DNA from 3 places in the Kribbella sp. NPDC004536 genome. Region 3 is predicted to be linked to each of the others. Evidence: predicted binding sites of a transcription regulator. Region 3 holds the regulator's gene; each other region holds the start of a gene.
The links. The regulator HrcA, encoded in region 3, represses chaperone genes, less so after heat shock. The targets are predictions, from matches to a motif close to TTGGCACTCGNNNNNNNCGAGTGCCAA.
Positions count from the first base shown of each region.

Region 1: ACFYRU_RS03700 (FmdB family zinc ribbon protein) is a predicted target of HrcA. The motif match lies at 4,463-4,489, and genes of this name have one in related genera.
Region 2: groES (co-chaperone GroES) is a predicted target of HrcA. The motif match lies at 4,319-4,345, and genes of this name have one in related genera.

Region 1 covers NZ_JBIALY010000001.1:770,009-779,894, forward strand. Annotated here, with positions in the region: gene ACFYRU_RS03685 (UTP--glucose-1-phosphate uridylyltransferase) at 1-899, opposite strand, end outside; gene ACFYRU_RS03690 (5-formyltetrahydrofolate cyclo-ligase) at 965-1,525, shown strand; gene ACFYRU_RS03695 (penicillin acylase family protein) at 1,779-4,322, opposite strand; gene ACFYRU_RS03700 (FmdB family zinc ribbon protein) at 4,510-4,848, shown strand; gene ACFYRU_RS03705 (Flp pilus assembly protein CpaB) at 4,906-5,523, shown strand; gene mscL (large conductance mechanosensitive channel protein MscL) at 5,642-6,040, shown strand; gene ACFYRU_RS03715 (GNAT family N-acetyltransferase) at 6,072-6,584, opposite strand; gene ACFYRU_RS03720 (alpha/beta fold hydrolase) at 6,589-7,209, opposite strand; gene ACFYRU_RS03725 (hypothetical protein) at 7,206-7,346, opposite strand; gene ACFYRU_RS03730 (hypothetical protein) at 7,397-8,266, opposite strand; gene ACFYRU_RS03735 (hypothetical protein) at 8,484-9,083, shown strand; gene ACFYRU_RS03740 (alpha/beta hydrolase) at 9,224-9,886, shown strand, end outside.
Region 2 covers NZ_JBIALY010000001.1:1,049,303-1,059,188, forward strand. Annotated here, with positions in the region: gene shbA (RNA polymerase sigma factor ShbA) at 1-414, opposite strand, end outside; gene ACFYRU_RS05110 (GNAT family N-acetyltransferase) at 526-990, opposite strand; gene ACFYRU_RS05115 (hypothetical protein) at 1,282-1,728, opposite strand; gene groL (chaperonin GroEL) at 2,151-3,770, opposite strand; gene groES (co-chaperone GroES) at 3,893-4,189, opposite strand; gene ACFYRU_RS05130 (peptidoglycan-binding protein) at 4,404-4,979, shown strand; gene ACFYRU_RS05135 (methyltransferase domain-containing protein) at 4,989-6,158, shown strand; gene ACFYRU_RS05140 (zinc-binding dehydrogenase) at 6,116-7,069, opposite strand; gene ACFYRU_RS05145 (AraC family transcriptional regulator) at 7,124-7,900, shown strand; gene ACFYRU_RS05150 (alpha/beta hydrolase) at 8,076-8,894, opposite strand; gene ACFYRU_RS05155 (GNAT family N-acetyltransferase) at 8,891-9,337, opposite strand; gene tsaD (tRNA (adenosine(37)-N6)-threonylcarbamoyltransferase complex transferase subunit TsaD) at 9,334-9,886, opposite strand, start outside.
Region 3 covers NZ_JBIALY010000003.1:1,479,605-1,489,490, forward strand. Annotated here, with positions in the region: gene ACFYRU_RS32495 (DUF3376 domain-containing protein) at 1-1,524, shown strand, start outside; gene ACFYRU_RS32500 (DUF3097 domain-containing protein) at 1,499-2,323, opposite strand; gene ACFYRU_RS32505 (NCS1 family nucleobase:cation symporter-1) at 2,478-4,007, opposite strand; gene ACFYRU_RS32510 (MBL fold metallo-hydrolase) at 4,092-4,856, opposite strand; partial or broken gene ACFYRU_RS32515 (EF-Tu/IF-2/RF-3 family GTPase) at 4,870-5,163, opposite strand; gene ACFYRU_RS32520 (ThuA domain-containing protein) at 5,343-5,984, shown strand; gene ACFYRU_RS32525 (Gfo/Idh/MocA family protein) at 5,969-7,066, shown strand; gene hrcA (heat-inducible transcriptional repressor HrcA) at 7,115-8,137, shown strand; gene dnaJ (molecular chaperone DnaJ) at 8,169-9,311, shown strand; gene ACFYRU_RS32540 (16S rRNA (uracil(1498)-N(3))-methyltransferase) at 9,473-9,886, shown strand, end outside.

The sequences.
Region 1 (9,886 bases), on a different contig from region 3:
GCCAGCCGGTCCAGGTCGATCCACAGGTTGTTCGTGTTGAACATCTTGTGCCGGGTGATGTCCTGGAAGTACTGCGTCTCCTCCTCGGCGACCTGTGCGCTGTCGCGCAGGATCAGCCGGCCGTCGGACTTCCGCACCGCCACGTGACCGCCCTTGCGGTCGGACCGGGTCCGGCGGCAGACCTCCATGCCGAACGGAACGTCGTGTTCGGCCATCCAGGCGGCGATCCGCGGGTCCGGCGTCGCGCCGAGGTTGTCGGCGTTCGAGATGAACGCGTGCCGGAAACCGTGTTCGCGGAGCGCGTCGAGGGTGCCGGAGGCAACCAGTGCGGTGAACAGGTCGCCGTGTCCGGGCGGGCACCAGGCGAGCTCCGGGTCGGGCTCCCACTCGGCCGGCGTCAGGTCGTCGGCGAGCAGCTTCGGTTCCATGTTCTGCTGGAAGTCCAGCGGCAGGCCGTCGATCGCGAGTCCGTCGTACTCGGCGAGGATCCGCAGCGAGTCGGCCTTGGTGCGGAACGAGTTCATCAGTACGAGCGGCAGCGGTACGCCGTACTTGCGCCGGGTGCTCAGGATCTGCCGGGCGATGATGTCGAGGAAGCTGAGCCCGTCCTTCACCGGCAGCGCGGACTTCGGGCCGGTGACGCCCATCGACGTACCGAGACCGCCGTTGAGCTTGATCACCACGGTCTCGGCGAGCGCGGCGCGCATCGCGTCCGGATCGGTGTCCAGGTGGTCCAGATGCGGCAGCTCGCCGACCGGCTCGATGTCGTCCTCGGGGATCTTCCCCTGCTGCCCGGACTCCAGCAGCCGGTAGTAGTGCGTGAAGACGCGTATTGCAACGTCGGCCGCACCGGCCGCGCGCATCTTCTCCTGCGCTTGTCTGAGACCCACCTCACCCATGCACCAACCCTAGGGGACGGCAGGTAATCCCTGTGTTGCGCGCGTCACGCTCATACGATCAGGGTGTGTTCTTGACGAAGGCCGTGGCGCGGCAGGAGTTCTTGGAGGCGCGGGGCGCTCGGCCCCGGGCTGATGGGCTGCTGGCGAGCGCCCAGCAGGTGTTGCCGGACGTGTACCGGATCGCTCTGTACGTGTCGATGGGGCCGGAGCCGCAGACCGGCGCGTTGATCGACTGGCTGCTCGCGACGCACCACGAGGTGCTGCTGCCGATCCTGTACGCCGACAACGACCTGGGCTGGGGCGTTGCGCCTGGTGCAGCGGACCTCGTACCCGGACGGCTCGGCCTGTCGGAGCCTCCGATCGACCTGGGCTCCGACGCCATCGCCACGGCGGAGCTGGTGATCTGCCCAGCGGTAGCGGTAGCCCGTGACGGCGTACGACTGGGACGCGGCGGCGGCTCGTACGACCGCGCACTGGCCCGCGTCCGCCCCGGTACTCCGGTCTGGGCCGCCGTGTACGACACCGAGATCGTCGACACGCTGCCACACGACGAGCACGACAAACCGGTCGACGCAGCGCTCACGCCCAACCGTCTGGTCCCGCTCTCCACTGCTGGAGTGGCCTGATGCTGCAGACTGCGGCCCGCGACGATGATCCTGGTCGACGAGCTACGGCTCTCGCTGGACGCTCCCGTGACCGACGTACTGCCGGAGCTCGCTGTTCGAGCCGCTGGGGATGCGTGACACCGGGTTCACAGCTTCTGAGCAGCGCGCAGCCGCGGTTGGCTTCCTCGACCCCGGCACCGGCTGGGCTTCGGCCTGTCCGTCAGTCAGGACCGGTACTGTTCGCCGAGGCCAGTGCGCCGCTTGGTAGTCCTGGCTAGCGGTCTGGTTTGGTGAAGGTCAGGGTGTGTTTGCGGGTCGCTTCGACCGCACCCTTGGTGTAGGCCCATGGGAGGGTCTGGCCCTTGACCCACAGGTCCGTCTGGTCGGTGTAGTTCGACGAGAAGGCGTGGCCGGACACACCGGTCAGGTTGATCCAGCGGGACTTGTCGAAGTCGGACAGGTCCACGACCATCCGCATCGACGGGGTCGAGGTCACGCCGTAGCCCACAGAGGCGTCCCAGGAGGTCGCATCGACGATCGACGTACCACCACCGAGCTCGTACGGGCCGCGGTTGAAGATCTTCTCCACCAGACCGATCCCGGACTTGCCCAGTGTCTGGTTGGTGAGCTCGAGCTTGTGCAGCCGACCCCACTGCCAGTTGGACGGCTCTCGCGCCATCTTCTGCGTGATCTCGGTCCGGGCGTTGATCAGGGCCTCGCGGAGGATGTCGTCACGGCTCTCCCGCTGCGGGGTCCGGATGTCGTCCCACCAGGCGCTGTTGGGCTGACCGAGCAGCGTGTGGATCACTTCGAACCAGCGCGAGCCTCCGTCCGGCCAGGTGCCTTCGGGGAGCTGGTCGTGGAACGTCAGCGCGAGCAGGTTGCGCCAGACCACGTTGAAGTACGCCGCGGCGGAGGAGTCCGGCGGTGAGGTGAAGTCCCAGTTCTTCAGGGTGTCCTGGCCCTGCTTGTCGAACGCGTCGTCGATGCTGATCCGCAGCAGGTACGGCACCAGCATCTCGGCGGCCTTGTTCTTGGTGTCCAGCTGGATCGACGCCATCGCGTTCACGTCCAGCTTCCCGGCCGCCTTGATCCGGTCCAGGATCTGCTGCGAGCGGTACCCGTAGTCCCAGGAGTTCGTCAGGTAGTACGAGTACGTGTTCGGGACGACGGCCTGGTTCGCCGTGACGATGATCCCGCCCGGCGGGTCGAACTCCGTCGGCAGCGCGTCGAAGGGGATGTAGCCCTTCCAGTAGTACTTCGGATCCCACCCCGGCACGGGCCAGTCACCGCGCCCGGTCGCGCGGATCGGGATCAGCCCGGGCGACTGGTAGCCGATGTGGCCGTCGGTGTCGGCGTACACCAGGTTCTGCGAGGGGACCTGGAACTGCTGCGCGGCGGCCCGGAACTCCGTCCAGTTCTGTGCGGTGTTGATCGCGAACAGGGCGTCCGCGGTCTTGCCCGGGTTCAGCGCGGTCCACTGCAGTGCGACGCCGTACGCCTGCGGGTACTTCGCCTGCGACGCAGAGATCTCGCCGACCTTCTTCTCGTCGTCGCCGACGTCGGAGATCAGCGGACCGTGCCGGGTCTCGCGGACGGTGATCTTCACCGGCTTGTCCTGGCCGGCCACCTTGAACGTCTCCTCGCGGGTGGCCATCGCGCGCCACTTGTTGTTGTAGAGGACGTTGTTGCCGTCGATCCGCTCCAGGTAGAGGTCCTGGACGTCGGGGTCGAGGTTGGTGAAGCCCCAGGAGATCGCATTGTTGTGGCCGATCACCACTCCGGGCAGACCGGAGAAGCTGAAGCCGGAGACGTCGAACGGACAGCTCTTGCCGACGTTGTTGCAGTGCAGACCGACCTGGGTCCAGATACCCGGCATGGTCGCGCCCAGGTGCGGGTCGTTGGCCAGCAGCGGCTTGCCGGTCGTGGTGTGGTCACCGGACACGACCCACGAGTTCGAGCCGATGCCGTCGCCCTGGCCGAGCAGCTCGGGCAGGCCCTTGGCGACGCTCTGCACCGAGTCCAGCGACTTGAGCAGGTCCTTGGTCAGCATGCTCCGCCGGACCTCGGTGCTCGGCCCGGGCGTCGAGCTGAACTTCCCGTCCTTGCTGATCGAGGCCGCTGCCATGATCGGCTGGTTCCGGTCGTACGGGTACTGCGGATAGAGGCTCTCGATGTTGCGCGCCGGGAATGCCGCCAGCAGCTTGGTGCGGGTGATCTCCTCGTCCAGGTTGCTGCCGAGGTCCCAGGCCATCGCCTTGAGCCAGGACAGCGAGTCGGCCGCGGTCCACGGCTCCGGCGTGTAGTTCTTCGGACCACCGGGCTGCAGGGAGAGTACGCCGTACTCCAGGCTGAGGCCGGAACCGCTGTGCGTGGACAGGTACGCATTGACGCCGCGTGCGTAGTCGTCGAGGTACTGCCGGGTCGTCGGGCTGAGCAGGGGCAGTTCCGCCTCGGCGGTGCGCCGCCAGCCGAGGGTCCGGATGAACTTGTCCGTCTCCAGCGCGTCCTTGCCGAACAGCTCGCTCAGCCGGCCCGCCGTGACGTGCCGGCGGAAGTCCATCTCGAAGAACCGGTCCTGCGCGTGCACGTAGCCCTGCGCGGCGAACAGGTCCGCCGGGGTGTCCGCGTAGATCTGCGGGATCCCGTTCGCGTCCCGGACCACGCTGACGTCGCCGTCCAGCCCCTCCAGGTCGATCGTTCCGTCGTACGCCGGGAAGGAGTGGCGGACGACGTAGACGAGGGTACCGGCGATCACCAGGAGGACCGTGGCGAGAGCGATTCCGCTGGCGATGACGACTCGAAACAGGCGACGCACGGACCAACCGTAGAGAATCCGCCCGTCCACCCCAAATGGGGTCCCGCACAACTTTGCGTTGCTCTGCGTCGGCTGGACATTGACGCAGAGTTGAGGTACGTGGGTCCGGGTTTGGAATACTTCGGGCCGCTGGCGCATTATTAGCAGTCGGGTAGTAGGAGTGCCAGCGGCTTGAAGGGAACCGACCGTGCCGACGTACCAGTACCAGTGCACCGACTGTGGCGAAGCGCTCGAGGTGCGCCAGAGCTTCACGGACGACGCTCTGACCGTGTGCCCGAACTGCCAGGGAAGCCTGCGCAAGGTTTTCAACGCGGTCGGCGTGGTGTTCAAGGGCTCCGGCTTCTACCGCACCGACAGCCGATCCTCCGGCAAGGGCTCGGTGCCGGCGAAGTCCTCCGACTCGTCGTCGTCCTCGTCGTCCTCGGCCTCGACCGCCAAGTCGTCCGATTCCTCGTCGAGCAGCTCGTCCTCGTCGTCCAGCAGCTCCTCGAGCTCGTCGACCTCCTCGGGGACCAGCGCGGCCTGAGCGCCGCCTGTGGATAACTGAGAGGCGGTCGCCGGCGAAACTCGTACTTTCTCCGGCATGACAAACCGCTCTCTGCTTCGTGACCTGATCCGAGCCGCCCGCTGGCATCGTCGGCTCCTCGCCGGCGCCGCCGCGGCCGCCGCGGTGTACTTCGGACTCCTGGCCCTCTCCCCTGCACCGCCGCCGACGGTCAAGGTGCTCGCCGCCGCGCGCGACCTGACCGGCGGCGCCACGCCCGATCGTGGCGACCTGCGGACAGTCGAGCTGCCGCCCGGCGCCGTGCCGTCCGGCGCACTCAGACCCGGCAGCAAGCTGACCGACCGTGTGCTCAGCGGCCCGGTCAGAGCCGGCGAACCACTCACCGATGCCAGATTCCTGGCGCCACCAGCCGTGCCCGCGGGATCGGTCGCCTACCCGATCCGCGTCGACGACGCCGATATCAGCACGCTCCTGCGCGTCGGCGACCATCTGAACCTGTACGGCGCCACGAGCACGAACGCCGACGCGGCGCGGCTGCTGGCCAACGCGGTTCCCGTGGTCGCGCTGCCGGAGCCCCGGTCGAGTACGTCGGGGGCCTTGATCGTGGTCGCCACGGCGCCTGAGGTCGCGACCCGGCTCGCCCAGGCCAGTACGAATTCACGAATCACCGTGGCGCTGACTCCGGACACCGGATGATCACCCTCCGAAGTTGTCGCAGCACGATGTGTCGCGCTGCGGCGCGGTCCCTCGCGTGGACGGCCTTGCGGCCCTAGCTTGTCCGGGTACAACCACCCGCTTCGTGGAGGCACCACAAATGCTCAAGGGCTTCAAGGAATTCGTCATGCGCGGGAACGTCGTCGACCTCGCGGTCGCCGTCGTCATCGGCGCAGCGTTCGGGGCGATCGTCACGTCGCTCGTGGACAACCTGATCAACCCGCTGATCGCCGCGATCTTCGGAAAGGCGGACATCAGCGGCGTCGCCCACTTCAAGGTCAACGGCGCCGACTTCTACATCGGCAAGATCCTGCAGTCCGGCCTCAACTTCCTGTTCATCGCAGCGGCGGTCTACTTCTTCATCGTGCTGCCGCTGAACAAGCTGGCCGAGCGGCGCAAGCGCGGCATGGAGCCGGAGCCCGACCCGCTGACCACCGACCAGGAGTTGCTGACCGAGATCCGGGACCTGCTGCGCGCCGGCCGGTCGGACGTCCGGTAAGGCCCGTCACCAGCGGGTGGGCGCACAATCCTCAGCCCCTGAGCTCGCCGGCGCCCACCTGCTCACCGGCATAACGCATCCAGCGGTACGGCACCGGCTGGCCGTCGTTCCACTCCTCCATCAAGGCGGCGGGGACGTCGACGAAGCCACTGCCGTGATAGGCGCGGATCGCCGGAGCGTTCTCCGGCCGGACCCGCAGGAACACCTCCGAATAGCCGGCGTCCAATGCCGGACCCAGCAGTGCCCGGACAAGTTCACCACCGAACCCGCGACCACGTACGTCCGGGTCCACGATGATCCGGGCGAGTTCGACCTCGTCCTCCTCGTCGTCCAGCCAGACCTCGCCGTACCCGACCGGCCGATCCCCGTCGAACAACAGATAGGAGTGGATGTCCGCGTCGACCGTCCGCCAACTCCCCCGCAGTTCCTCCGGGAACGGGTAGGCGACCCGTCCGGAGAGCAGTGCGACTTCCTTCTCGTCCACGGCCCAGCCCGCGACCCGCGCGCCGTACCCGTCGTCGAACCCCCGAAGCTCCACGCTCATCCCCTCAGTTGACGAACTCCACGATCGTTCGCACCAACTGATCCAGGTAAGGCGGAAAGGCGGGCGTCGGCGGTTCGGGACACCCGGCCAGCTCGCGACTCCCCCGGATCGACCTCAGCAACGCGTCGACCGTCTTCCGCTGATGCGACGGATTCTCCGGCACCGAAGGCAGTACCGCCACCTGAATACGTGTCAGCGCGGCCAGTTCGGCGTCCGTCACGCCACGCAGAATCCCACCCGTCAGCAGCCCGTCCGCGACGTCGGGCGGACATCCACGGTTCACCATCCCGGTCCGGGCACGCTCGTTCGCGGCGGCGTCGTCGCCGGTGGCAGGCCAGGCCAGCAGGAGGCGATCGACCAGTTCCGGATACCTCAGCGCGAGCAGGACCGCAGCCGTACATCCATTGGAGGCCCCAACGATTCTTACCGGACCGGAATGCTTCGCCAGCTGTTCACCGAGCGCGGCGACCTCGACGTCCCAACTGCTCGCGTGCCGCGGGCGGTCGGGCGCCAGCACGTCCAGCTGTTCCGACAGACCGGCGATGACACCGGTCGTACCCCAGAAGGCAGCGGCGTCCATCGGGTCCCAGAGGCCGCCGTGGACGAGGAATGCTTGGGCGGTCATCCGTGGTGCGGCGGGACCTCGTTCAGGATGCGATCGTCGTCGTCGCTGCCGAAGTCGTTGTCGCCCCAGTTCCGCGGGTCGTCGTCACGGGTCTGCTCGGGCAGCAGCGGCTCGTCGTCTTCGTACGGGCTCGTCATGCGTCCAGATTACCGAGTCGGCGGGGCCGATCGGGAGTCGGTTTCAGCCGCTAGCGTTCCCACGGATCGCGTTTCCACGGGTCGCCGGCCGGCCTGTTGCGAGACGGGTTGTTCGTCCGCCCGTCGCCGGCCGCTCTGTCGGGGGACGAGTCGCTCACCCACGGGTCGCCTGCTCTGTCACCAGCTGCCCTGTCACCGGACGGATCGTTCACCCAAGGGCCGGCGGACGCGTGTTCACGGGCTGCATGGTCGGGCTGTTCACCTGCTGCCTGGTCGGGGAGTTCGCCGGGGTAGTTGTCCTGGATCTCGTTCGCCGGGTCCAGGCCGCGGGCTGCCTGGATCAGCGACGCGATCCCGGGTTCGCCTTGCCAGCGGTCGTTTCCGTGCAGGCACCACGAAGTCAGCACGGCCAGTGTCGGCGTGGTCAGGCCGGCGATCCGCAGCGGTACGGCGTTCTGGAAGCCGAGGGTGATCGTCCAGTTCGCCGTATCCGGATAGAACTCCTGGACGGCGCTGTAGTAGAAGCTCATCCAGCCCTTCTCCGGCAGGTTGCACATCAGCCGCTGGTTCGTAGCCAGTACCGGAAGCTCCTGGAGGTCACGCCACGACGGTTGCATGTCCCGTTTGGCGGCTGCCTTGCGGCCCGCGTTCAGCGCGGCGTTGGCGGCCATCATCCCGACCACCAGGGTCGGGTTGCCGATGAAGAACCCGCCGCTCTGCCGGTAGCGCCCGTTGCCGCCGTACAGCCGCGAGTACTGCGCGGTGGTCTGCAGGTAGGCGACCTCGCCCGGCTCGAGCACCACGCCGTACACCTGCAGCGGCTGTGGGGTGTTGCCGTCGAGCAGCCAGCGCGCCCAGTCGATCCCGAGCTCCCACTCCCGCTGCGCGGCGGCGTCCGCGTTCGCCCTCTTCCTAGCCACGACACATCATCCTAGGCACCCCGGGGGACACCGGCAGCCCACCCGGGCGGGGCGGGCGGTTCGGGTGCGGCCAGTGCGTGGGGGTTACAGGTGTGCTTCGGTTGGGGTTCGATCGGGGGGCGTGACCGGATAGACGCGCTGCCGTGATGTTGCGGCACGCCGGGTGAGACTCCGGTCGACCATCATGTTGCCCTTGCCAACCCGGAAGGACCGAGTCGTGAGTGCACTACGGACACGGGGCCTGATCGGTGCGACGCTCGTCGTGGCTGTTCTCGGTATCGCCGCCGCCTGCGGCAACGAGAACGCCTCGTCCCCGCCCGCCGCCCAGCCCACTGATACCCCTTCGGCCACCCCGTCCCCCAGCAGCAACCCCAGCGGCACGCCGAGCACGGACTGCCCGAACACGATCACCGCCGTCCGCACCGCCACCGACAAGGTGGTCTGGGGCCAGGGCGGCGCCACCTCGGCGTTCAACCCGGTCAGCGTGACGATCTGCCAGTTCGACCCGCAGGCGACCGGACAGGACTACGCGAACGTCACGACCAAGCGCACCGGCAAACAGGCCACCGACCTGCTCGCGCTGGTGAACGCCGCGAAACCCGTCGCGAAGAAGCCGAGCATCTGCACCAAGGAACTCGGTCCGACGTACGTACTGCGGTTCACCGACAACGACCGCGGCGTCCTGTCGTTCACCGCCGAGGCCTTCGGCTGCCACCGCCTCGTGGCGACCTCCCTGGAGGGCCAGGGCAAGCCCGGCGTCCTGCCGGCACCCCGCCAGGTGACTGCCGAGCTGACCAAGTCGCTCGGTCTCCGCTGACCCCAGAGCGGACGCGCACCCCGAAGCCGTCCGCAGTGGGGTCAACCCGCGCCTGCCTTGCGGGTCCCTTCCGAGGTTGACCCGCGAGGCAGGTTGCGGCGCTCCCCGCCGTGCCGCACCCTCGGCCTGAGGGAGGGCCGATGCGAACGATCCGCCTGCTGTGCGTACTACTTCTGGCCTGCGCGGCCTGTACCAGCAAGCCTGCCAGCACCCCATGCGCCGAAGGCTTCACCTGCTCGACGCTGCACGTGGCACTGGACCACAGCAGCGGCCTCGACCTGCGAGTCATCGCTGCCGACAACACCGATGCACCTCGCGGCGTACTCCTGGTACTCACAGGAGGCCCCGGCCAGCCAGCCATCCCCACGCTCCGCAACAACGTGAACCCAGACGTACGGCGCGAGTACCGCCTGGTCATGTTCGACCAACGCGGCACAGGCTCCAACGGCATCAATTGCCCAGCACTACAAGAGACTGTGGGCGGTTCCGACTTCCTCACGCCACCGGCCGAGGCCGTGGACCAGTGCGCCAAGCAGCTCGGTTCCAGCGCCGGGTACTTCGGCACGCCCGACACCGTCGACGACATCGAGCAGCTACGTCAGTACCTCAAGGTGGACCAGCTGACACTCGACGGCACGTCGTACGGGAGTTTCACCGCCGAGCAGTACGCGCTGAAGTACCCGGACCACGTCCAGGCACTCGTACTGGACTCCGTGGTACCGCACAAGGGCTTCAACCCGATGGGCGTCGACCTGATGGCCGCAACGAGCGGAGTACTGCGAGCCGCGTGCCAGCCGTGTACG
Region 2 (9,886 bases), on a different contig from region 3:
TCCCATGATGTGCTGGACCTCGGACTGCCGAACTGCGCGCTCCTCCGGCGTCGGTGACTCGTCCGCGCCGTCCGGCAGGTCCGGCGTCGAGACGTCGGCGACCGCGAACGCACGCTGGGCATCGGCGACCTTGCGGGCCGCGATGCCGTAGACGAAAGCCTCGAAAGGCCTCCCCTCGTCACGATACCGGCCCAGCGCGCCGAACACCGCGACACAAACTTCTTGTGCGACGTCGTCGACCATGTCGGCGCCGCCGGGATAGGTCCACAAACGGGACCGTACGTAACGGTGCGCCACAGCGCGCACCCTTGTGAGCAGGTCGTTGAGAGCTGTGCGGTCCCCGTCGCCGGCCAGCGCGGCAAGATCCCTGAGCTCGACCCGGTCGTGGGTGTCAGGCACTTTGACCTCTGTCACCCCTCGCCCCCTCGTGTTCAGACCGGTCAGCCTGAAAGATGGTACGGCGCTCAATCTCAGTTGCCTAGTGGCAACTGGTGGTCAAGCGCATGTTTTCATCACGATCTGTGACTACTCACGAGTCAGGTCCGCAGGTGCGGCGAACCGGATCAGTTCCGAGGCGTATTCGCCGCCCCAGTCGATCGCGGTACGTCCCGTCTCCACCCACCCGGCGCGCCGATACAGCTGTACGGCAGGCCCGCGGTTGTCCACGACCTCCAGCGAAAGCTCCCGCCCCAGCCCCGCGGCAGTCACCACACAGTGCTCCAGCAACCCCCGCCCGATCCCCCGCCGAGCCACCCCCGGATCCACGAACAACCTCTCCACCTCAGCCCGCTCCCCCACAGCCGTCAGCACCACATGCCCCACCACGCGCCCACCGTCCACAGCAACCCAACACCCAAGAGCAGCCTCCGGTGTCAACCACTGTCCTGGGTCCGCGGGCCAGTTGATCGGATACCCGGCCAGTTCATGCACCGAACGCAGCAACTCCACACAAACAACCAGATCCGCCCCACACCGCTCCCGAATCAACACCCACCCATCCCACCAGACCTCCCCACCACCACCCCACCCGGCACAAGGACGAAGCCGCAGACCGGGGGACCGAGACGAGGACCGGAGCGGGAACCGGAGCGAGAACCGGAGCGAGAACCGAGGACCGAGGCGAGGTAATGGTGTCTGGCGACACGCAATTGCCTGTCCCCAGACACCAGCGCCTATCTCCAGACCCCGCGCGGGCGGCGTGGACCGCCGTACCAGAGCGTAGCGGCCTGGACCGCGACGCGGACTGGAAACAGGCAATGGTGTCTGGAGACATGCAATTGCCTATTCCCAGACACCATTGCCCGTCTCCAGACCCTGCGCAGGTCTGCAGCAGACGCCAACACCCGAGCACGGCGGCACGTACCGGCGTACCCGAGCCCAGCGCGGCGTACCGGCGTACCCGAGCCCAGCGCGGCGTACCGGCGTACCCGAGCCCAGCGCGGCGCACCGGCGTACCCGAGCCCAGCGCGGCGTACCGGCGTACCCGAGCCCAGCGCGGCGTACCGGCGTACCCGAGCCCAGAGGGGCGGACGGGCGTACTCGAGCACCGTGGCGGGTCGGCGTACCCGAGCGCGGCGGCGGGTCGGCGTACCCGAGCGCGGCGCGGCGTACCCGAAACTCCGGCGTGGACCGGCGTACCCGAGCCCGGCGCAGTGCGGCGTACCCGAACACCGCGGCGTGGACCGCGACGCGGACTGGAGACAGGTAATGGTGTCTGGAGACAGGCAATTGCCTATACCCAGACACCATTGCCTGTCTTCAGACCCTGCGCGGGTCCGGAGCAGACGCCAGCACCCGAGCATGGTGGCGCAACCCGGCGTACCCGAGCCCGGCAGGACGGACGGCGTACCCGAGCCCGGCGGGGCGGACGGGCGTACCCGAGCGCCGCGGCGGGGCGGGGCGGGGCGGGCGTACCCGGGCACCGCGTCGTGGACCGGCGTAGCTGAGCGCGGGGGCGGGATGGCGTGCTCGAGCCTGGCGGGGTGGAGCGGCGTGGCTGAACGGGCCGGCGTGGGGCGGCGGGGGTGGGTGGGCAGGGGTGGGGTGGTGGGGTGGGGTGGGCGGGGGTGTCCGGCTTGCAGCAGAGCACCGCCCGGCAGTGGGGCTGCCGGGCGGTGCTGGGTGTGTGCTGTCGAACTACTGCCTGAGGGTCAGTGGCCGTGGCCGTGGCCGTGGCCGGCTGCGGCGGGTTCCTCGTCCTCGGGCTTGTCGACCACCAGGGTCTCGGTGGTCAGCAGGAGCGCGGCGATCGAACCGGCGTTGGCGAGCGCGGAACGCGTCACCTTGACCGGGTCCAGTACGCCGCTACCGAGCAGGTCGCCGTACTCGCCGGTGGCCGCGTTGAAGCCGTTGCCGGACTCCAGCTCGGACACCTTGGCGACCACGACGTAGCCCTCGTAGCCGCCGTTCTCGGCGATCCAGCGCAGCGGCTCGACGACCGCCTTGCGGACGATCTTGACGCCGGAGAGCTCGTCGCCCTCCAGGTCCAGGCCGTTGTCCAGGACGGTGGCCGCGTGCACCAGGGCGGAGCCGCCGCCGGCGACGATGCCCTCCTCGATCGCGGCCCGGGTCGCGGACACCGCGTCCTCGATCCGGTGCTTCTTCTCCTTCAGCTCGACCTCGGTGGCCGCGCCGACCTTGATCACGCAGACGCCGCCGGCCAGCTTGGCCAGCCGCTCCTGCAGCTTCTCGCGGTCCCAGTCGGAGTCGGTGCGCTCGATCTCGGACTTGATCTGGTTGACCCGGCCCTCGATGTCCTCGGCCTTGCCGGAACCCTCGACGACGGTCGTGTTGTCCTTGGAGACGACGATCCGGCGAGCCGAACCGAGCACCTCGAGACCGACCTGGTCGAGCTTCAGCCCGACCTCGGGGGCCACGACCTGCGCGCCGGTGAGCGCGGCCAGGTCCTCCAGCATCGCCTTGCGGCGGTCACCGAAGCCCGGCGCCTTGACGGCGACCGAGGTGAAGTTGCCGCGGATCTTGTTGACCACCAAGGTCGACAGCGCCTCGGCCTCGACGTCCTCGGCGATGATCAGCAGCGTCTTGCCGGACTGCACGACCTTCTCCAGCAGCGGCAGCAGGTCCGCGATCGCGGAGATCTTGCCCTGGTGGATCAGGATGTACGGGTCCTCCAGCACCGCTTCGCCGGCCTCGGCGTCGGTGATGAAGTACGGCGAGATGTAGCCCTTGTCGAACTGCATACCCTCGGTGAACTCGAGCTCGGTCCCGAAGGTGTTCGACTCCTCGACGGTGATCACACCGTCCTTGCCGACCTTGTCGAACGCGTCCGCGATCAGCGCGCCGATCTCGGCGTCGCGGGCGGAGATGGTCGCGACGTGGGCCATGTCGCCCTTGTCGTCGACCGGCTTCGCGGTGTCCACCAGCTTGGCCGACACGGCCTCGACGGCCGCCTCGATACCGCGCTTGAGGCCCATCGGGTTGGCGCCGGCGGCGACCGCCCGCAGGCCCTCGTGCACCAGCGCCTGCGCCAGCACCGTCGCGGTGGTGGTGCCGTCACCGGCGATGTCGTTGGTCTTGGTGGCGACCTCCTTGGTGAGCTGCGCACCAAGGTTCTCGAACGGGTCGTCCAGCTCGACCTCACGGGCGACGGTGACACCGTCGTTGGTGATGGTCGGGGCGCCCCACTTCTTGTCCAGGACGACGTAGCGGCCCTTCGGGCCCAGCGTCACCTTCACCGTGTTCGCGAGCTTGTCGACGCCGCGCTCCAGCGCGCGCCGCGCGTTCTCGTCGAACTCGAGGATCTTCGGCATGAAGAAAACCAGTCCTTTTCTGAATATCTCTCGTTGCAGGCTCGAACTCCCGCTGTCCGGACCCACTCCGCCCCGGTGCCAGAGGCCCCGGGGCGGTGTCAGTCAGGAACAGCGGGCGGACGTCACTTGCTGACGACTGCGAGGATGTCGCGGGCGCCCAGGATCAGGTAGTCCTGGCCGTCGTACTTGACCTCGGTGCCGCCGTACTTGGAGTAGATGACCTTGTCGCCGACGGCGACGTCCAGCGGGACGCGGTTGCCGTTGTCGTCGATCCGGCCCGGGCCGACGGCGAGGATCTCGCCCTCCTGCGGCTTCTCCTTGGCGGTGTCCGGGATCACCAGACCGGACTTCGTGGTCTGCTCGGCTTCGAGCGGCGCGACGAGGACGCGGTCCTCGAGCGGCTTGATCGTGACCGACACTTGCTGACCTCCACGGTCGAATTCGCTTGTCTGTGGCATGTGGTCGCGCTCCCCTGCCGTCGCGGGGGTCAGAGGCCGGACCGCTGGCACCCTCACACCGAGAGTGCCAACACCGAATCTAGGCCGCGATTAGCACTCGGTCAACTCGAGTGCCAAACGAATCTCACCGTGAGGCGCACTGGTCCGAGTGACCACCTCAGTACAGAATGTTGCTATGCGGCTACCCAAGCTGTCCGGCAAGGCCCTCGTCGTGCTGGCGGGGGTCGGCGCAGTGGCTGTTGGGGCCGTCGCAGCCAACGCTTCGAAGCACGACTCCCCGCCCGCATCCGCCGCTCCAGCGCCGTCCAAGCCGCATGCGGACCAGCCCGTCTCCCACGACGCTACCGCGGCCGAGCTGAAGGCAGCCGCCGCGCTCCCCCAGTGCAGGTCTGCGAGGCTCGTACCGGTGAACCGCAGCTGGGGCATCCCGATGCCCTCCCTGCTCGGCAGCTCGAGCACCAACTGCAACCTGATGTACGGCGACGACCCGTACCGCGGCTCCAACCGGACAGGTGACCCGGAGACCGCCATCTTGGTACTGCAGCGCAATCTCAACTTCTGCTACGGCAGCAAGCTCGCTGTGGACGGCATCTACGGCAGCAAGACCCGCGCGGCGATCAAGGCGGTCCAGAGCAAGCACCACCTCGTGGTGGACGGCATCTACGGCCCGATGACCCGCTCCGCGATGAACTGGCGCCTGTACTCGATGGCGACCCGCAGCTGGAGCAGGAGCTGTTCCAGCCCCCTCTAAAGTTGCCAGGTGACTGTCACCGCGTTGCTGGACGGCCCGGGCGCCGAGGTGCTGGCCGCTGCCTGCGCCGAGTTTCGCCCGGGCAACGAGCTGCAACTGGTGGAGAAGCTAAGACGTCAGTACGACGCAACGCTTGTCACGGCTGCTGTCACGCAAGCATCGTTGCGCCACCGCGCCGTAGCTAAGTTCGGCTCGGACGCGGAGCGCATGTACTTCACCCCAGACGGCCTGGAACAAGCAACCCGCACCACAGTCGCGACGCACCGAGCCAGCCGCCTCGCAACGACGATACCTGGCGCCAGGGTGGTCGACCTGGGTTGCGGTATCGGCGGCGATCTCGTCACCGCGGCGCGCGCCGGCCTCCGTGTCACCGGCGTAGAACGCGACCCGGAGACGGCAGCCACCGCCCGCGCCAACCTGTCCGCACTGGGCCTGCCAGGAGACGTACTAGTAGGTGACGCCGAGTCCACGGACCTCACGCCGTACGACGTGGTCTTCGCGGACCCTGCTCGTCGTGCGGACGGGCGCCGGGTGTTCGACCACAACGCGTACTCGCCGCCGTGGTCCTTCGTCACCAGCCTTCTGGAACGGACCGCGTGCGTGAAGGTCGCCCCTGGTATCCCACACAACGCGATCCCCGACGGTGTGGAAGCAGAGTGGATCAGCGACGCCGGTGAGGTGAAGGAGGCCGCCCTGTGGTCAGGGCTGCTCTGCACAGGCATCTCTCGCCGCGCCACGTTGCTGCCGGGCGGAGCCACTGTCACGGACGCACCGGACGCCGACAGCGGTCCGGTAGGGCAGTACATCTACGAGCCGGACGGTGCTGTCGTCAGGGCCGGCCTGGTTACTGCAGTAGCTGCAGCGGTGCACGGCTGGCTGCTGGACCCGCGTATTGCCTACGTGACGGCTGCGAAGTACGTCGCGACTCCACTGGCCTCGTCGTACGAGGTCCTGGAAGAGCTGCCCTACAAGGAGAAAGCACTGCGCTCCTGGGTACGCACACACGACATCGGCACGTTGGAGATCAAGAAGCGTGGTGTCGACCTCGACCCGGCCCAGCTGCGCAAGAAGCTCGCACCCAAAGGTTCACAGCAGGCGACGCTGATTGTCACGCGGATCGGCCGGGACGCGGTCGCCTACTCCTGCCGCAGGGTGACGACGACCTTGCCGGTCGCCTGATCGTCCTCCATGTACTGGTGCGCTGCGGCGATCTCGTCCAGCTTGAACACCTGATCCACGTTCGGCCGGTAGACGCCTGCCTCGACCTCGTCGACGATCCGCTGCAGGACGTCCGACCGGCCCTTCATCGTTTCGCTGTGGAACGCGGTCAGCCGGGTCCCGGTCGGGATCATCGCGATCGGCTCGAACGCCTCGATCAGCCAGCCGCTGAGCGATCCGGCGACGCAGACGGTGCCACCTCGCCGTACGACCCGCAGCGAGTCCACCGCCGTCCGCGCGCCGACCAGATCGAGCACGTAGTCCGGCCCGTCCGGCCAGACCTCCAGCACAGATCCGTCGACCAGCACGTGATCGGCCGTGAGCGCCGCAGCCTTCCACGCCTGCCGTGTGGTCACCGCCGTCTCCACGCCGTGCCCGGCCGCGATCGCGGCAGCAGCCATCCCGACCGACGACGTACCGCCGCGGATCAGCAACCGCCCACCACGCTCGATCCCCAGCGCATCGAGCGCGCCCTGCGCGGTCAGGTAGGTCTCCGGCAAAGCCGCGAGCACCTCCCACGGCAACGCACTCGAGAGCGGCATCAACGTTGCGTTGGGCAACAATGCGTACTCCGCGTACCCACCGTCGTACGCCCGGCCCATCTCCCCCATCACCGCCGCGACCGTCGTCCCCTCCGGTACGGCGGGATCCGTCGAGACCTCGACCACCCCGACACACTCGATCCCGAGGACCCGCGGGAACACCACCGACGGCGAATGCCCCTGCCGGGTACGAAGCTCCGACCGGTTCAGCCCCGCGCCGTACACCCGGACCAGGCTCCACCCGTCCCGTACCGCCGGCACCGGCAGCTCCCGGATCTCCAGCACTTCCGGCCCACCCGCCCGTACACACACCGCCGCACGCATTGTCATGCGTTCACTGTCGCCGGAGAAGCTGGTGGCCGACCACCGATAGAATGCCAAGCTATGCCCATTGGCCGCCAACCTGTCCGATCGGAGCTCTTCCCGTCCGCGGGCGCTCACCAGTGGGAATCCGGCGGCATCAGCCCGGTCCACACCCACGACGAGGGACATCTGGTGTACGCGGCTCGCGGCGTGCTGTCCGTCCACACCGAGCGACGTACGTCGATCGTCCCGGCCAACCGCGTCGCCTGGACGCCGGCCGGAACCACTCACCACCATCGCGCGCACGGCGAGACCGACATGCGGATCGTCTTCCTGTCACCCGCGCTCTCACGGCACCTGCCCGACCGTCCTGCCGTCTTCCTCGCCTCCGGCCTGGCCCGCGAGGTCCTGCTCGCCCTCACGAGCCGCGAGCTCGAGACAACCGCTCGCGCCCGCCTGCACCGGGTGCTCGTCGACGAACTCGACGAAGCGACCGAGCAACCACTTCAACTGCCCGAACCGCAGGACGACCGCCTGCGCGCGATCGCCCGGCACCTGCACGACAACCCCGCCGACAACATGCCACTCGCCGACCTCGGCCGCCACGCCGGAGCCGGCGCCCGCACCCTCAGCCGCCTCATCCGCAACGAACTCGGCATGACCTACTACGAATGGCGCACCCAGCTCCGCGTCTACCACGCGCTCGTCCTGCTGGCCGCCGGTCACGACACCACGTACGTCGCGCACGCGTGCGGCTGGGCGAACCCGAGCGGTTTCATCACCGCGTTCGCCGCTATTGTCGGCACCACGCCCGGGCGGCATCGCGCACTTGCGCTCGACCCACATTCGAACATATGATCGATCTCGCGTGCGGGTCTCCGGGCGACTTGCCGACGAGCGAGGTGCTGCGCTCGTTGCCGCGCTCCCCGGAGACCCGCCACTAATCTGTCACCGTTCGTTCACCTGGGTCGGCGAGGCTGAGCGTGGAATCGGTTGGCCGCTGACCGTTCGCCTGGGGAGCAAGCGGTGCGCATCACCCCCAGGCCTCTGCCCGCCACTGTTCCTTCACCGGCAGCCGCAGCCGTGCCGCCGCGATCCCGGCCACCGCCAACACCACCTGGACGCCCACCGGCGCCACCCCCGCACCCGTCGGCTCCTCCCGACCCCCCGTCGGCGCCGTCCGCGCGCCCGTCGGCTCCTTCCGACCCGCCGTCGGCGCCGTCCGCGCCTCCGTCGCCGGCAAGTGCTCGTCGTCGCCGCCGGTCGCGGCCCCGCGCACGAACTCGCCTACCAGGCGGTTCCAGTCGCTCGGCCGGCGCAGCATCGCATGCCTTTCTCCGGCCAGCGAGTACGTCGTCACCGGCACCCCGGTCGCCCGCAGCCGCTCGGCGTACGCCGCCGTACCCGCCGGATCCGTGATTGTGTCGTCAACCCCGTGTACGAAGGTCACCGGCGGACGGAGCGCGACGAGCGGCTCGTCGGCGGGCAGCCACGGCGCCAACGCGAGCACGCCCGCCACCCGCGCGTGATCACCGGCCGCAACCACCGCTCGGCCGCCCATCGAATGCCCGATCAACAGCACCCGCTCGTACGGCAACTCGTCGAGCACCGCACGCAGGTCGACCGCCGGATCGCCGTCGTCGTTCCAGCCGCGGAAGCGGTACCGGGCGAACCCGATCGCGGCGTCCGGTGCGGCCGACCGTGCCACCGCCGCGAACGGCCACATCCGCAGCAACGCGGGCCGCCACAGATGCGGCACGGCGCGCGAGTGTTCCTCGCCGCCGTGCGCGAGCAGCACCAAGGTGCCGGCCCCCGCCGGGTGCCGGACGAGGTCGACACCCGGACGCCTCACGGCCGTGCGTACAGCTCGGCCGGTTCCTTGCGGATCGCCATCATCCGGCCCGGCGGCGTCTCGGTGAAGCCGTACGAACGGTAGAGCTCGTGCGCGTCGGCCGTCGCCAGCAGGACCTGCCGCAAACCCTTCAGGTCCGGGTGTTCCAGCAGCGTCGAGACGACGAACCGTCCGAGGCCGTGCCCGCGGTGCGACTCCACGACGAACACGTCCGCCAGCCACGCGAACGTGGCCCGGTCCGTCACCATCCGCGCGTACGCGACCATCGCACCGTCCGCGCCGTACACCCCGAGGTTCAGCGAACCGGCGATCGCCCGCTCGACGACCTCGTGCGGGATGCCGGTCGCCCAGTACGACGTACTCAGGAAGCCCTGTACGACGGTCGCGTCGATCCGTTCGGCGTCGTCGTCCGCCTCGAAGCCGTCCGGCCCGGTCCACTTCATTTGTTCAGTACCTCCGTGATCGGCATCGAGGAGTCGGCCGGGAGATCCAGCGGGGACGGCTCGCGACCGGCGCGGACCAGCTCCGAGCCGAGCGCGGCGACCATCGCGCCGTTGTCCGTGCACAGCCCGGGCCGCGGCACTCGTACCGTGATCCCGGCTGCGTTCGCGCGCTCCTCGGCCATCGCCCGGAGCCGCGAGTTCGCCGCGACGCCGCCACCGATCAGCAGGTGCTCGAACCCGCGGTCCTTGCACGCGTCGATCGCCTTGCGGGTCAGTACGTCGCAGACGGCCTCCTGGAAGGCCGCCGCGACGTGGTTCACCGGTACGTCCTCGCCGTCGCGCCGCTTGGCCTCGACCCAGCGCGCGACCGCGGTCTTCAGCCCGGAGAACGAGAAGTCGAACCGGTGCCGCTCGAGGTCCCGCTGCGAGGTCAGCCCGCGCGGGAACGTCACGTACAGCCGGTCGCCGCCGTCCCGGGCCGCCTTGTCGATCCACGGACCGCCGGGGAACGGCAGCCCGAGCACCCGCGCGACCTTGTCGAACGCCTCG
Region 3 (9,886 bases):
GACGCGTCCTGGTCCGACACCCAGCGGCTCTTCGATCGTTGCCTGGCGCAACCAGAAGAGCGGGCGCGGCTGACGGCGGCGGCGACGGCGTTGCAACCGGCGTACTCCCGGGGCCGCGCGGCCGGTGGCGTGTGGGAGGCGGTGACGATCGCGAGCCACGACCAGTCGACCGTACTCGACGCCGCGACTGCGCTGTCGGAGCACGAGATCGACGACATCCTGCGCACGGACCATCCGTGGGTGCCCGATCCGGACGGCTCGACGGCCGTTCTGCACGACGACGCCGACGGCAACCCGAGCTGGTTGTGGGGGACCGGGTCGGCGGAGCGGATCGTGCGGTTGATCCTGCGCTCGCTGCGGCACCAGGTCAGCGCCGCGCCGCACGAGGATCGGGCCGAGCTGGAGAAGCGGCTGACCGCGGCGAGCGACTGCCTGATGAAGGTGCAGGCTGTCCGCGACGCTCTCGACGTACAGCTTGCCGCTGCTCATCTCGACCTGCGGCCGGCCGGTGGGGCAGAGGCGGTCGCGGTCGGGCTGAACGACATCTTCGAGCAACTGCAGATCCAGCGCACGCTCGGCGACGCGTTCGCCGCCCTCGTCGAGGTGATCGGCTGGGACCTCGTCGACACCGCGCTCGAGGTGGAGATCGTCTCCAGATGTACGTCGGCGCGCACGCCGCAGCAGCGCAGCGCTCCGTTCCAGTTCCTGCGGCTCGGTCCGGACATCCCGCTCGCCGTCCTCGACGAGTTGCAGGAAGGGTCGATCGCGAACCAGCTCAACGACCGCATCCTGTACGGCAGCCAGGTCGGGCACTTCGGCGCGTTCGGTGCGGCCGACTGGCGGCGCTGGGACTGGCTGATGGGTCGCCTGCACTGCGTCGCGCATCTCGGCGCGATGCTCGGCGCGGACGCGGACTGGATCCGCGAGACCCAGCGGCAGGTGCTGCAGGCCGAGGGCTGGCAGCTGACCGCGGTCGCCGAACGGATCGAGCGGCTGGCGCGGGACTTCCCGGTCGACGCGGGGATCGGCGCGCTGGTGACGATGCGCGACGAGCTGAACGAGTCGCCCGAGGGCCGCGCGATCACCAAGGGCCTCGCGGACCGGATGGTCGACGTGTCGAGCGGTCTCGGTCCGCAGGTCGGGAACTGGGTGCAGGCGGCCGCGGGCCGCAAGCACCAGCCCGCTTCGTGGCTGCTGCGCACCGCCCGCTGGTTCACCGAACCGGCGCGGCAGACGGTGTGGGAGCGGATGGTCCGCGGCGCCAAGCTGACCCCGGCCCACCGGCCGCCCATCTTCGAACCGTGGTTGCCTGCGGCAACAGCAGCGGTCGGTGTCGTCCTGCTGATCGTCGCCGGGGCCGTCGATTCACTCCGGCTGGTGGCCGCTCTGGTCGCCGGCGCGGTCCTCGCGCTCAGCGCGGTCCTCGGCGTCATCACCTGGTACGTCCGCCGCGCCCGCCGCCGGATCCGTGCCTGGTTGGAGCAGCGGATGCCGGAGATCAGTCCAGCGTCGCGAAATCGATGAGCTCCTCGACCCGGCCGAGCAGGGCGGGGTCGAGGTCGGCGAAGCTGTTCACCTTGGACAGGATGTGCTTCCAGGCCGCGGCCACGTCGGCCTGGTCGGTGGCCGGCCAGCCGAACGCCTGCAGCACGCCCTTCTTCCAGTCCTGCCCGTGCGGCACCTTCGGCCAGGCCTTGATCCCGACGGACGAGGGCTTGACCGCCTCCCAGATGTCGATGAACGGGTGCCCGACCACGAGCACGTACCGGTTGTTCACCTGCGCGGCGATCTTCGACTCCTTCGAGCCCTCGACCAGGTGGTCGACGAGGACGCCGAGCCGCCGGCCGGGGCCGGGCTGGAACCGGTTGACGATCTCGACCAGGTCGTCGACGCCTTCGAGGTACTCGACCACGACGCCCTCGATCCGCAGGTCGTCGCCCCACACCTTCTCGACCAGCTCGGCGTCGTGCCGGCCCTCGACGTAGATCCGGCTGGCCCGCGCGACCTTCGCCCGGACGTTGTCCACGGCCACCGAACCGGAGGCCGTTCGCGTCTTCTTCGCGGGGCCGGCCTTCTTCGGCGGCTTCAGGCTGACCGGTTTGCCGTCCAGCCAGAACCCCGGGCCGAGCGGGTACGTACGGATCGTGCCGTGCCGGTCCTCGAGGTCGACGACACCGTGCTCCCAGCGCACGATCGCGCCGACGAACCCCGAACTGGGCTCCTCGACGACCATCCCCTTCTCGATCTCGACCTCGACGGTCCGCCCGTTCTTCGGCTTGCGCCAGTCTGTTGCCAGGACGTCGTCCCCATACCGATCAGCCACCTGCCAACCGTATGCGGGCGCCGGTCGCTTCCCCTTCAGCCACTCCGGTTGTACCGAAGAACGGGTAGTGGTCGGGTCGGCGGCGGCGCGGCGGACGGTGCCAGGCGGGGGGATTGCGGCTGCCGGTGACCACTACCCGTCGTTCGGTACGGGATCAGTACGTCGGCGCTGCGTGGGTCGCGGTCGAGTGGCGGGTCGGGGAGGCGAGGGTGAGGGCGTAGTAGGCGACGAATCCGGCGACCAGGCCGACGGCCCAGGAGTAGTCGTAGAGGGGCTTGAGGAACGGGATCAGGCCGTTCTGCGGGAACGGGCCGGCGCCCGGGTTCGAGTACGCGCCGCCGACCGCGAGCAGCGAGCCGAACAGCGTCGCGACCACGCCGCGCCAGTTCCAGCCGCCCGAGTACCAGTAGCGGCCGCCCGGTTTGTACAGCTCGGCGAGCTGCAGGTTGGTGCGGTCGATCACCCAGTACCCGGCGATCAGTACGCCGGCCACCGACGCGAGCAGGCCGCCGTAGAACGACAGCCACACGAAGATGTAGATCGACGGGTCCGAGATCAGCCGCCACGGCTGGATGACGATCCCGACCACACCGGTCAGCAGGCCGGCGGTCCGGAAGTTCAGCCAGCGCGGCAACGCGTTCGCGAAGTCGTACGACGGACTCACGACGTTGGCCGCGACGTTGCAGGACATCGTCGCGAGGATCGCCATGATCAGGCCGATCGTGACGATCACCGGGTTCTGGAACCGCCGGGTCAGCTCGACCGGGTCCCAGATCGCCGAGCCGTAGAGCACGACGGTGCCGGACGTGGTGATGATCGAGACCAGCGCGATGAACGACATCGTCGTCGGCAGACCGATGATCTGGCCCCAGACCTGCGCGCGCTGGCCCTTGCCGAACCGGGTGAAGTCCGGCATGTTCAGCGACAGCGTCGCCCAGAACGCGATCATGCCCATCAGCGACGGCGCGAAGATCTTCCAGAAGTCGGCGTCCCAGCCCAGCTTCGACGGCTGCGACAGGATCGGCCCGAAGCCGCCGGCCTTCACCAGGATCGCCACCATCAACGCCACGAACGCGATCGTGACCAGCGGCGCGGCCCAGTTCTCGAACCGGCGCAGGCCCTCGATGCCGCGGAAGATCAGCACCATCTGCAGCACCCAGAAGAAGCCGAAGCTCAGCCACATCGTCCACGGGTGGCCACCGATCGCGGACGCGTCCGTCCAGCCCTTGCCGAACAGCTCGCCGACGATCACGTAGATCGCCTGGCCGCCGATCCAGGTCTGGATCCCGAACCAGCCGCAGGCGATGAACGCCCGCAGCAGCGCCGGGAAGTTCGCGCCGCGGACCCCGTAGAAGGCGCGCGCGAACACCGGGAACGGGATGCCGTACTTCGTGCCCGCGTGGCTGTTCAGCAGCAGCGGCACCAGCACGATCAGGTTCCCGAGGGTGATCGTGAGGAACGCCTGCAGCCAGTTCATCCCGAGCGCGACCAGCCCGGACGCGAGCAGGTAGCTCGGGATGTTGTGCGCCATCCCCATCCACAGCGCCGCGTAGTTGTACGTGGTCCAGGTCCGCTGCGGCAATCGGGTCGGCGCCAGTTCGGCGTTCGCGTACGGACTACCCCGGAGTGCTTCGGAATCTGTCAGCTCGACGCGTCCGTCGGAATGCACGGTCTGCATGGCCATAGGTCCCACCCCATCCGGTCGGGCGATGTCCGCTGCGAACAAGTTGCGCGACCGGATGACGTGATGTCAACGGACAACTACAGATCAGGGACCGAGTAACGGCAGGCTCGGGCGTTGCGGCGTACCCAGGACGGCGTAGCCGCGGCGGATCGCGTCCTGCAGCTTGTCGACCGGCCACGGCCAGTCCTCGGTGTGTTTCAGCGCGTCCTCGAGCGAGGTGCCGGCGTGGTGCAGGGTCGAGATCGTGTTCGCGACCTTGCCCAGCTCGATCGCCTGGTCGTGCGCGAACTCCAGGTCGACGACCGCGCCGTGACCGGGGACGATCCGCACGTCCTGCGGCATCATGCCGACCACGGCCTGGATCGTGTCGGGCCACTCCAACGGGAACGAGTCCTCGCCGTACGACGGCGGTGCCGACTCCTCGAGCAGGTCACCGACGAAGAACACGTTCACGTCCGGTACGGCGACCACCGCGTCGCCGGAGGTATGCCCGTTGCCGACCCACAGCAGCTCGACCCGCCGGTCGCCGAGGTCGATCACCTTCGCGGCGGCGAACGTCGTACCGGCCAGGTTCTCCTCGGCGGCGGCGTTCTCGTGCAGGTAGACCTCGGCGCCGTCGAAGACCCCGTTGCCGTTCACGTGGTCGAAGTGGGCGTGGGTGTTGACGACCCACTTCACCGGGAGGTCGGTGAGCTCACGGATGTGGTCGCGGAGCTGCTCGGCCTCCTCGGTGGTCGCGCGGGTGTCGATCACCAGCGCGCCGTCGGCGCCGACGACCAGGCCGACGTTGAGGTCCCATTCGTCGTACCGGCGGACCCACGTACGGTCGCCGAGCTCCGTCCAACTCATGCGCTCGACACTACTTGCTGACGACATCGCCTCTCGCGACCTGGTCCCGGTTGACGCCGCGCAGCAGCAGGCCGACGTTGTCGCCCGCCTTCGCGGTCCGGACGATCTTGCGGAACATCTCGACGCCGGTGACCTCGACCTGCACCAGCGGCTGCCCGGCGCGGCTGATCAGCACCTGCTCGCCGACCGTCACCGTCCCGGTCTGCACCCGGCCGGTGACCACGGTCCCGCGCCCGGTGATCGAGAACACATCCTCGACCGTCATCCCGAACGAGCCCACCGGCAAGGTGTCCTGCGGCCGCTCCGGAAAGCTGTTCGGCTGGGCGTGCCCGCGCGCCAGCAGCTCCTGCGGATCCATCGGATTCGACCGCTTCCAGAACTTCCAGCCCATGTGGTGAGAGTAGTGCTTGGCAAGCCCTCTCCTGCCGACTTAAGGTCGCAAGTGTTCCGATCGGAACTCCGAAACTTTCGAAGGGTGTGGCCGTTGTGACGACACGACGTGCGGTTGTGGTCCGGGGTGGCTGGGAAGGGCACTCGCCGGTCGAGGCGACCGACCTGTTCATCCCGCATCTGAAGGAGAACGGCTACGAGGTGACGGTCTCCGACACCACCGCGGCCTACCTCGAGCTGGACGACGTCGACCTCGTCGTGCAGTGCGTGACGATGAGCGAGATCGAGGACGACCACTTCAAGGGCCTGGAGGCGGCGATCCGGCGCGGTACCGGGTTCGCCGGCTGGCACGGTGGCATCGCGGACTCGTTCCGGAAGAACGTCGACTACAGCTTCATCACCGGCGGGCAGTTCATCTCGCACCCGCACGGCTTCACCGACTACCGGGTCGACATCATTGCCGACCATCCGATTGTCGACGGCATCAAGCACTTCGACGTGCACACCGAGCAGTACTACATCCACTACGACCCGACGAACACGGTGCTCGCGACCACGACGTTCGAGTCGCACCCGGACTACCCGTGGATCGAGGGTGCGGTGATGCCGGCGATCTGGACCCGGACCTGGGGCGAGGGCAAGGTCTTCGTCTGTACGGTCGGCCACAAGCTGGACGACCTGGAGACGCCCGAGGTGCGCACGATCATCGAGCGGGGGCTGCTGTGGGCGAGCAAGTGACACGCGTCGGCATCGTCGGCACCGGTGTCATCTCCGGTACGTACCTGGACCACCTGGCCAAGCTCCCCGGCGTCGACGTGGTCGCGGTCGCGGACCTGGATCTCCCCAGGGCAGAGGCGGTTGCCACGGACAGCATCCGGGCGCTCACACCGGACCAGTTGTACGCCGCCGACGACGTGGACATCGTCCTCAACCTGACCATCCCGGCAGCCCACGCCGCCGTACACCAGGCCGCGATGGAGGCCGGCAAGCACGTGTACGGCGAGAAGCCGCTGGCCATGGATCGCGCCGAGGCGGAGCCGCTGCTGAAGTACGCCGCCGCGAACGACCTGCGAATCGGCTGCGCGCCGGACACCGTCCTCGGCACCGGCACCCAGACGGCTCGCGCGGTGATCGACCGCGGCGACATCGGCACCCCGCACGCGGCGACCGCGTTCATGGTCACTCCTGGCCACGAGCTGTGGCACCCGGCGCCCGAGTTCTACTACCAGCCAGGCGGCGGCCCGGTCCTCGACATGGGGCCGTACTACGTGACCAGCCTGGTCACCCTGCTCGGGCCGGTCGTCCGGGTCACTGCACGCGCGGGCCGGGCGAAGCAGCAGCGGAAGATCCACACCGGGCCGCGGGCCGGGACCGTGTTCGACGTCGAGGTGCCGACGCACGTCACCGGCGTACTGGAACACGAGTCGGGCGCGCTGACCACGGTGCTGATGTCGTTCGACGTGTGGGCCGGGCGGTTGCCGCGGATCGAGGTCCACGGTACGGACGGCAGCCTGTCCGTGCCGGACCCGAACGGGTTCGACGGGACCGTCGAGATCGTGACTCCGGAGCAGCGCGAGTGGACCGAGGTGCCGGTCGCCGGCGGGTACGCCGGAGCCGGTCGCGGGGTCGGTGTCGCGGACATGGCGCGGGCCCTGCGTACGGGCGAGCCGCACCGCGCGAGCGGGGAGCTGGCCTACCACGTGCTCGACGTGCTGGAGTCGTTCGTCGACTCCGCCGTCCAGGATCAGCCGCTTGATGTGGCCAGTACAGTGACACGTCCGGCGGCCGTTCCGTTGGGAGCGTCACCCGAGACCGCCTAGACTGGCACTCTGAACGACTGAGTGCCAAGGTCTGAAAGGGTGGTGCGCGTGCTTGATGATCGCAAGCTCGATGTGCTGCGCGCCATCGTCGAGGACTACGTCGCGACCCACGAGCCGATCGGGTCGAAGGCACTCGTCGACCGGCACAACCTCGGGGTCTCCCCGGCCACCGTGCGCAACGACATGGCCGCGCTGGAGGAGGAGGGGTACATCACCCAGCCGCACACCAGCGCCGGCCGGATCCCGACCGACGCGGGCTACCGGCTGTTCGTCGACAAGCTGAGCACGGTCAAGACGCTGTCGGTGGCGGAGAAGAAGGCGATCACGTCGTTCCTGGCCGGAGCGGTCGACCTGGACGACGTGGTCCGCCGGACCGTGCGGCTGCTGGCCCAGATCACCCGCCAGGTCGCCATCGTGCAGTACCCGTCGCTGAACCGGTCGAGCGTGCGGCACATCGAGGTCGTCACGATGAGCCCGCGCCGGCTCCTGCTCGTACTGATCACCAGCAACGGCCGGGTCGAGCAGCGGATCGTCGAGCACCCGCACGACGTCGACGAGCAGTTGATCGCCGACCTCCGTTCCCGGCTCAACTCGGCCCTGGCCGGCCAGCGCCTGACCGACGCGGCCACCACCCTGGCCGGCGTGCCAGACCTGTTCGCGCCGGCCGACCGGACGCTGGTCTCGTCGATCGTCACCACGCTGTTCGAGGCGTTCACCGACGAGGTCGGCGAGCAGCGGATCGCGGTCGGCGGTGCCGCCAACCTGACCCGGTACGGCGACGACTTCGAGCGGAACGTCAAACCGGTGCTGGAGGCGCTCGAGGAGCACGTCATCCTGCTGAAGCTGCTCGGCGAGGCGACCAACCCGCAGACCCTGACCGTCCGGATCGGCCACGAGAACCCGTACGAGGAACTGGCCACCACCTCGGTGGTCGCGACCGGGTACGGGTCCAAGTCGGAGGTGCTCGCCACCCTCGGCATCGTCGGCCCCACCCATATGGACTACCCGAGCACGATGGGCGCAGTACGGGCCGTCGCGCGTTACGTCAGCCAGATCCTGGCTGAGTCATGATGAAAACGAAGACAACCCCCTGGTCTGGAGTATGAGCACCGATTACTACGCCGTCCTAGGTGTCAGCCGTGACGCGTCACCGGACGAGATCAAGAAGGCGTACCGCAAGCTGGCACGCCAGTACCACCCGGACGTGAACGACTCCGAGGACGCGCACCAGAAGTTCCAGGAGATCGGGCGCGCGTTCCAGGTGCTCAGTGACCCGCAGAAGCGGCAAATGCACGACCTCGGCGGCGATCCGTTCGCCTCCGCGGCGGGCGGGCCGGGCGGCGCCGGGTTCGGCCAGGCGTTCACGTTCACCGACATCATGGACGCGTTCTTCGGGCAGACCGGCGGCGCGACCCGAGGGCCGCGGCCGCGGACCCGGCGCGGTCAGGACGCGCTGATCCCGCTGCGGATCGACCTGGCCGAGGCCGCCTTCGGTACGACCCGGGAGCTCAAGGTCGACACCGCAGTGCTGTGCCCGACCTGTAGCGGGTCCGGCGCGGCGGCCGGGTCCGAGCCCGTGACCTGCGAGATCTGCCACGGGCGCGGCGAGGTGACGCACACGCAGCGGTCGTTCCTCGGTGAGGTACGGACGATGCGCCCGTGCCCGAACTGCCGCGGCTACGGGACGACCATCCCGAACCCGTGTGTCGAGTGCTCCGGCGACGGGCGGGTGCGTTCCCGCCGTACGGTCACCGTGAAGATCCCCGGCGGCGTCGACACCGGGACCCGCGTGCAGCTGTCCGGTCAGGGCGAGGTCGGCCCGGGCGGCGGTCCGGCCGGCGACCTGTACGTCGAGATCGAGGTCGAGCCGCACGACATCTTCACCCGCAACGGCGACGACCTGCACTGCACGGTCACGCTGCCAATGACGGCGGCCGCGCTCGGTACGACGATCGACCTGCCGACGCTCGAGGGCGAGACGACGCCGCTGGAGATCCGTCCGGGGACGCAGTCCGGTACGGCACAGACCCTGACGGCGCGCGGCGTACCACGGTTGCGGCACGCCGGCCGCGGCGACCTGATCGTCCAGGTCATCGTCGAGACGCCCACCAAGCTCGACGACACCCAGGCCGACCTGCTCCGCCAGCTGGCCGTCGCCCGCGACGAGGAACGCCCGCAGGGCCAGGTCCAAGCCACCCACAAGACCGTCTTCGGCCGCCTCCGCGACGCCTTCGGCGCCCACTAGATGGCGCACCAGGCAGGGGAGGTGCGCCGAGCGCTTGGTGCGTCGGCGGGCGGAGCCGGTTGTGGCTGTCTGCCGTCGCGCGGAACGGGTCCGGCGGGGAAACTTCCGGTCACCTGGCGCACATTTCTTTCCCAGCCTCAGCACTCGTGGGGTGTTCGGTAGTGGGCGTTGCGGTGTTCTTCCACCCCGATCCGGGCGGCGACGAGGTGGTGCTGGACGGTCCGGAGGGGCGGCATGCGGCTGTCGTGCGGCGGATCGGGCCTGGGGAGCGGATCCGGCTGACGGATGGGCGCGGTACGTGGGCCGAAGGGCCCGTGGTGAACGCGTCCAAGGCTGGGGTGACCGTTGCCGTGGACGAGCGCGGGGTGGTTGAGGCTGCTGACCCGCGGGTGGTCGTGGTGCAGGCCGTACCGAAGGGGGAGCGGGCCGAGCTCGCGGTGGAGATGCTGACCGAGGTCGGTGTCGACGTGATCGTCCCGTGGAACGCGGAGCGCAGCCAGTTCCGGGCGAACCCGGAGCGGGTCGAGAAGCTGCTCGCCAAGTGGCAGGCGTGGGCGTTCGAGGCGAGCAAGCAG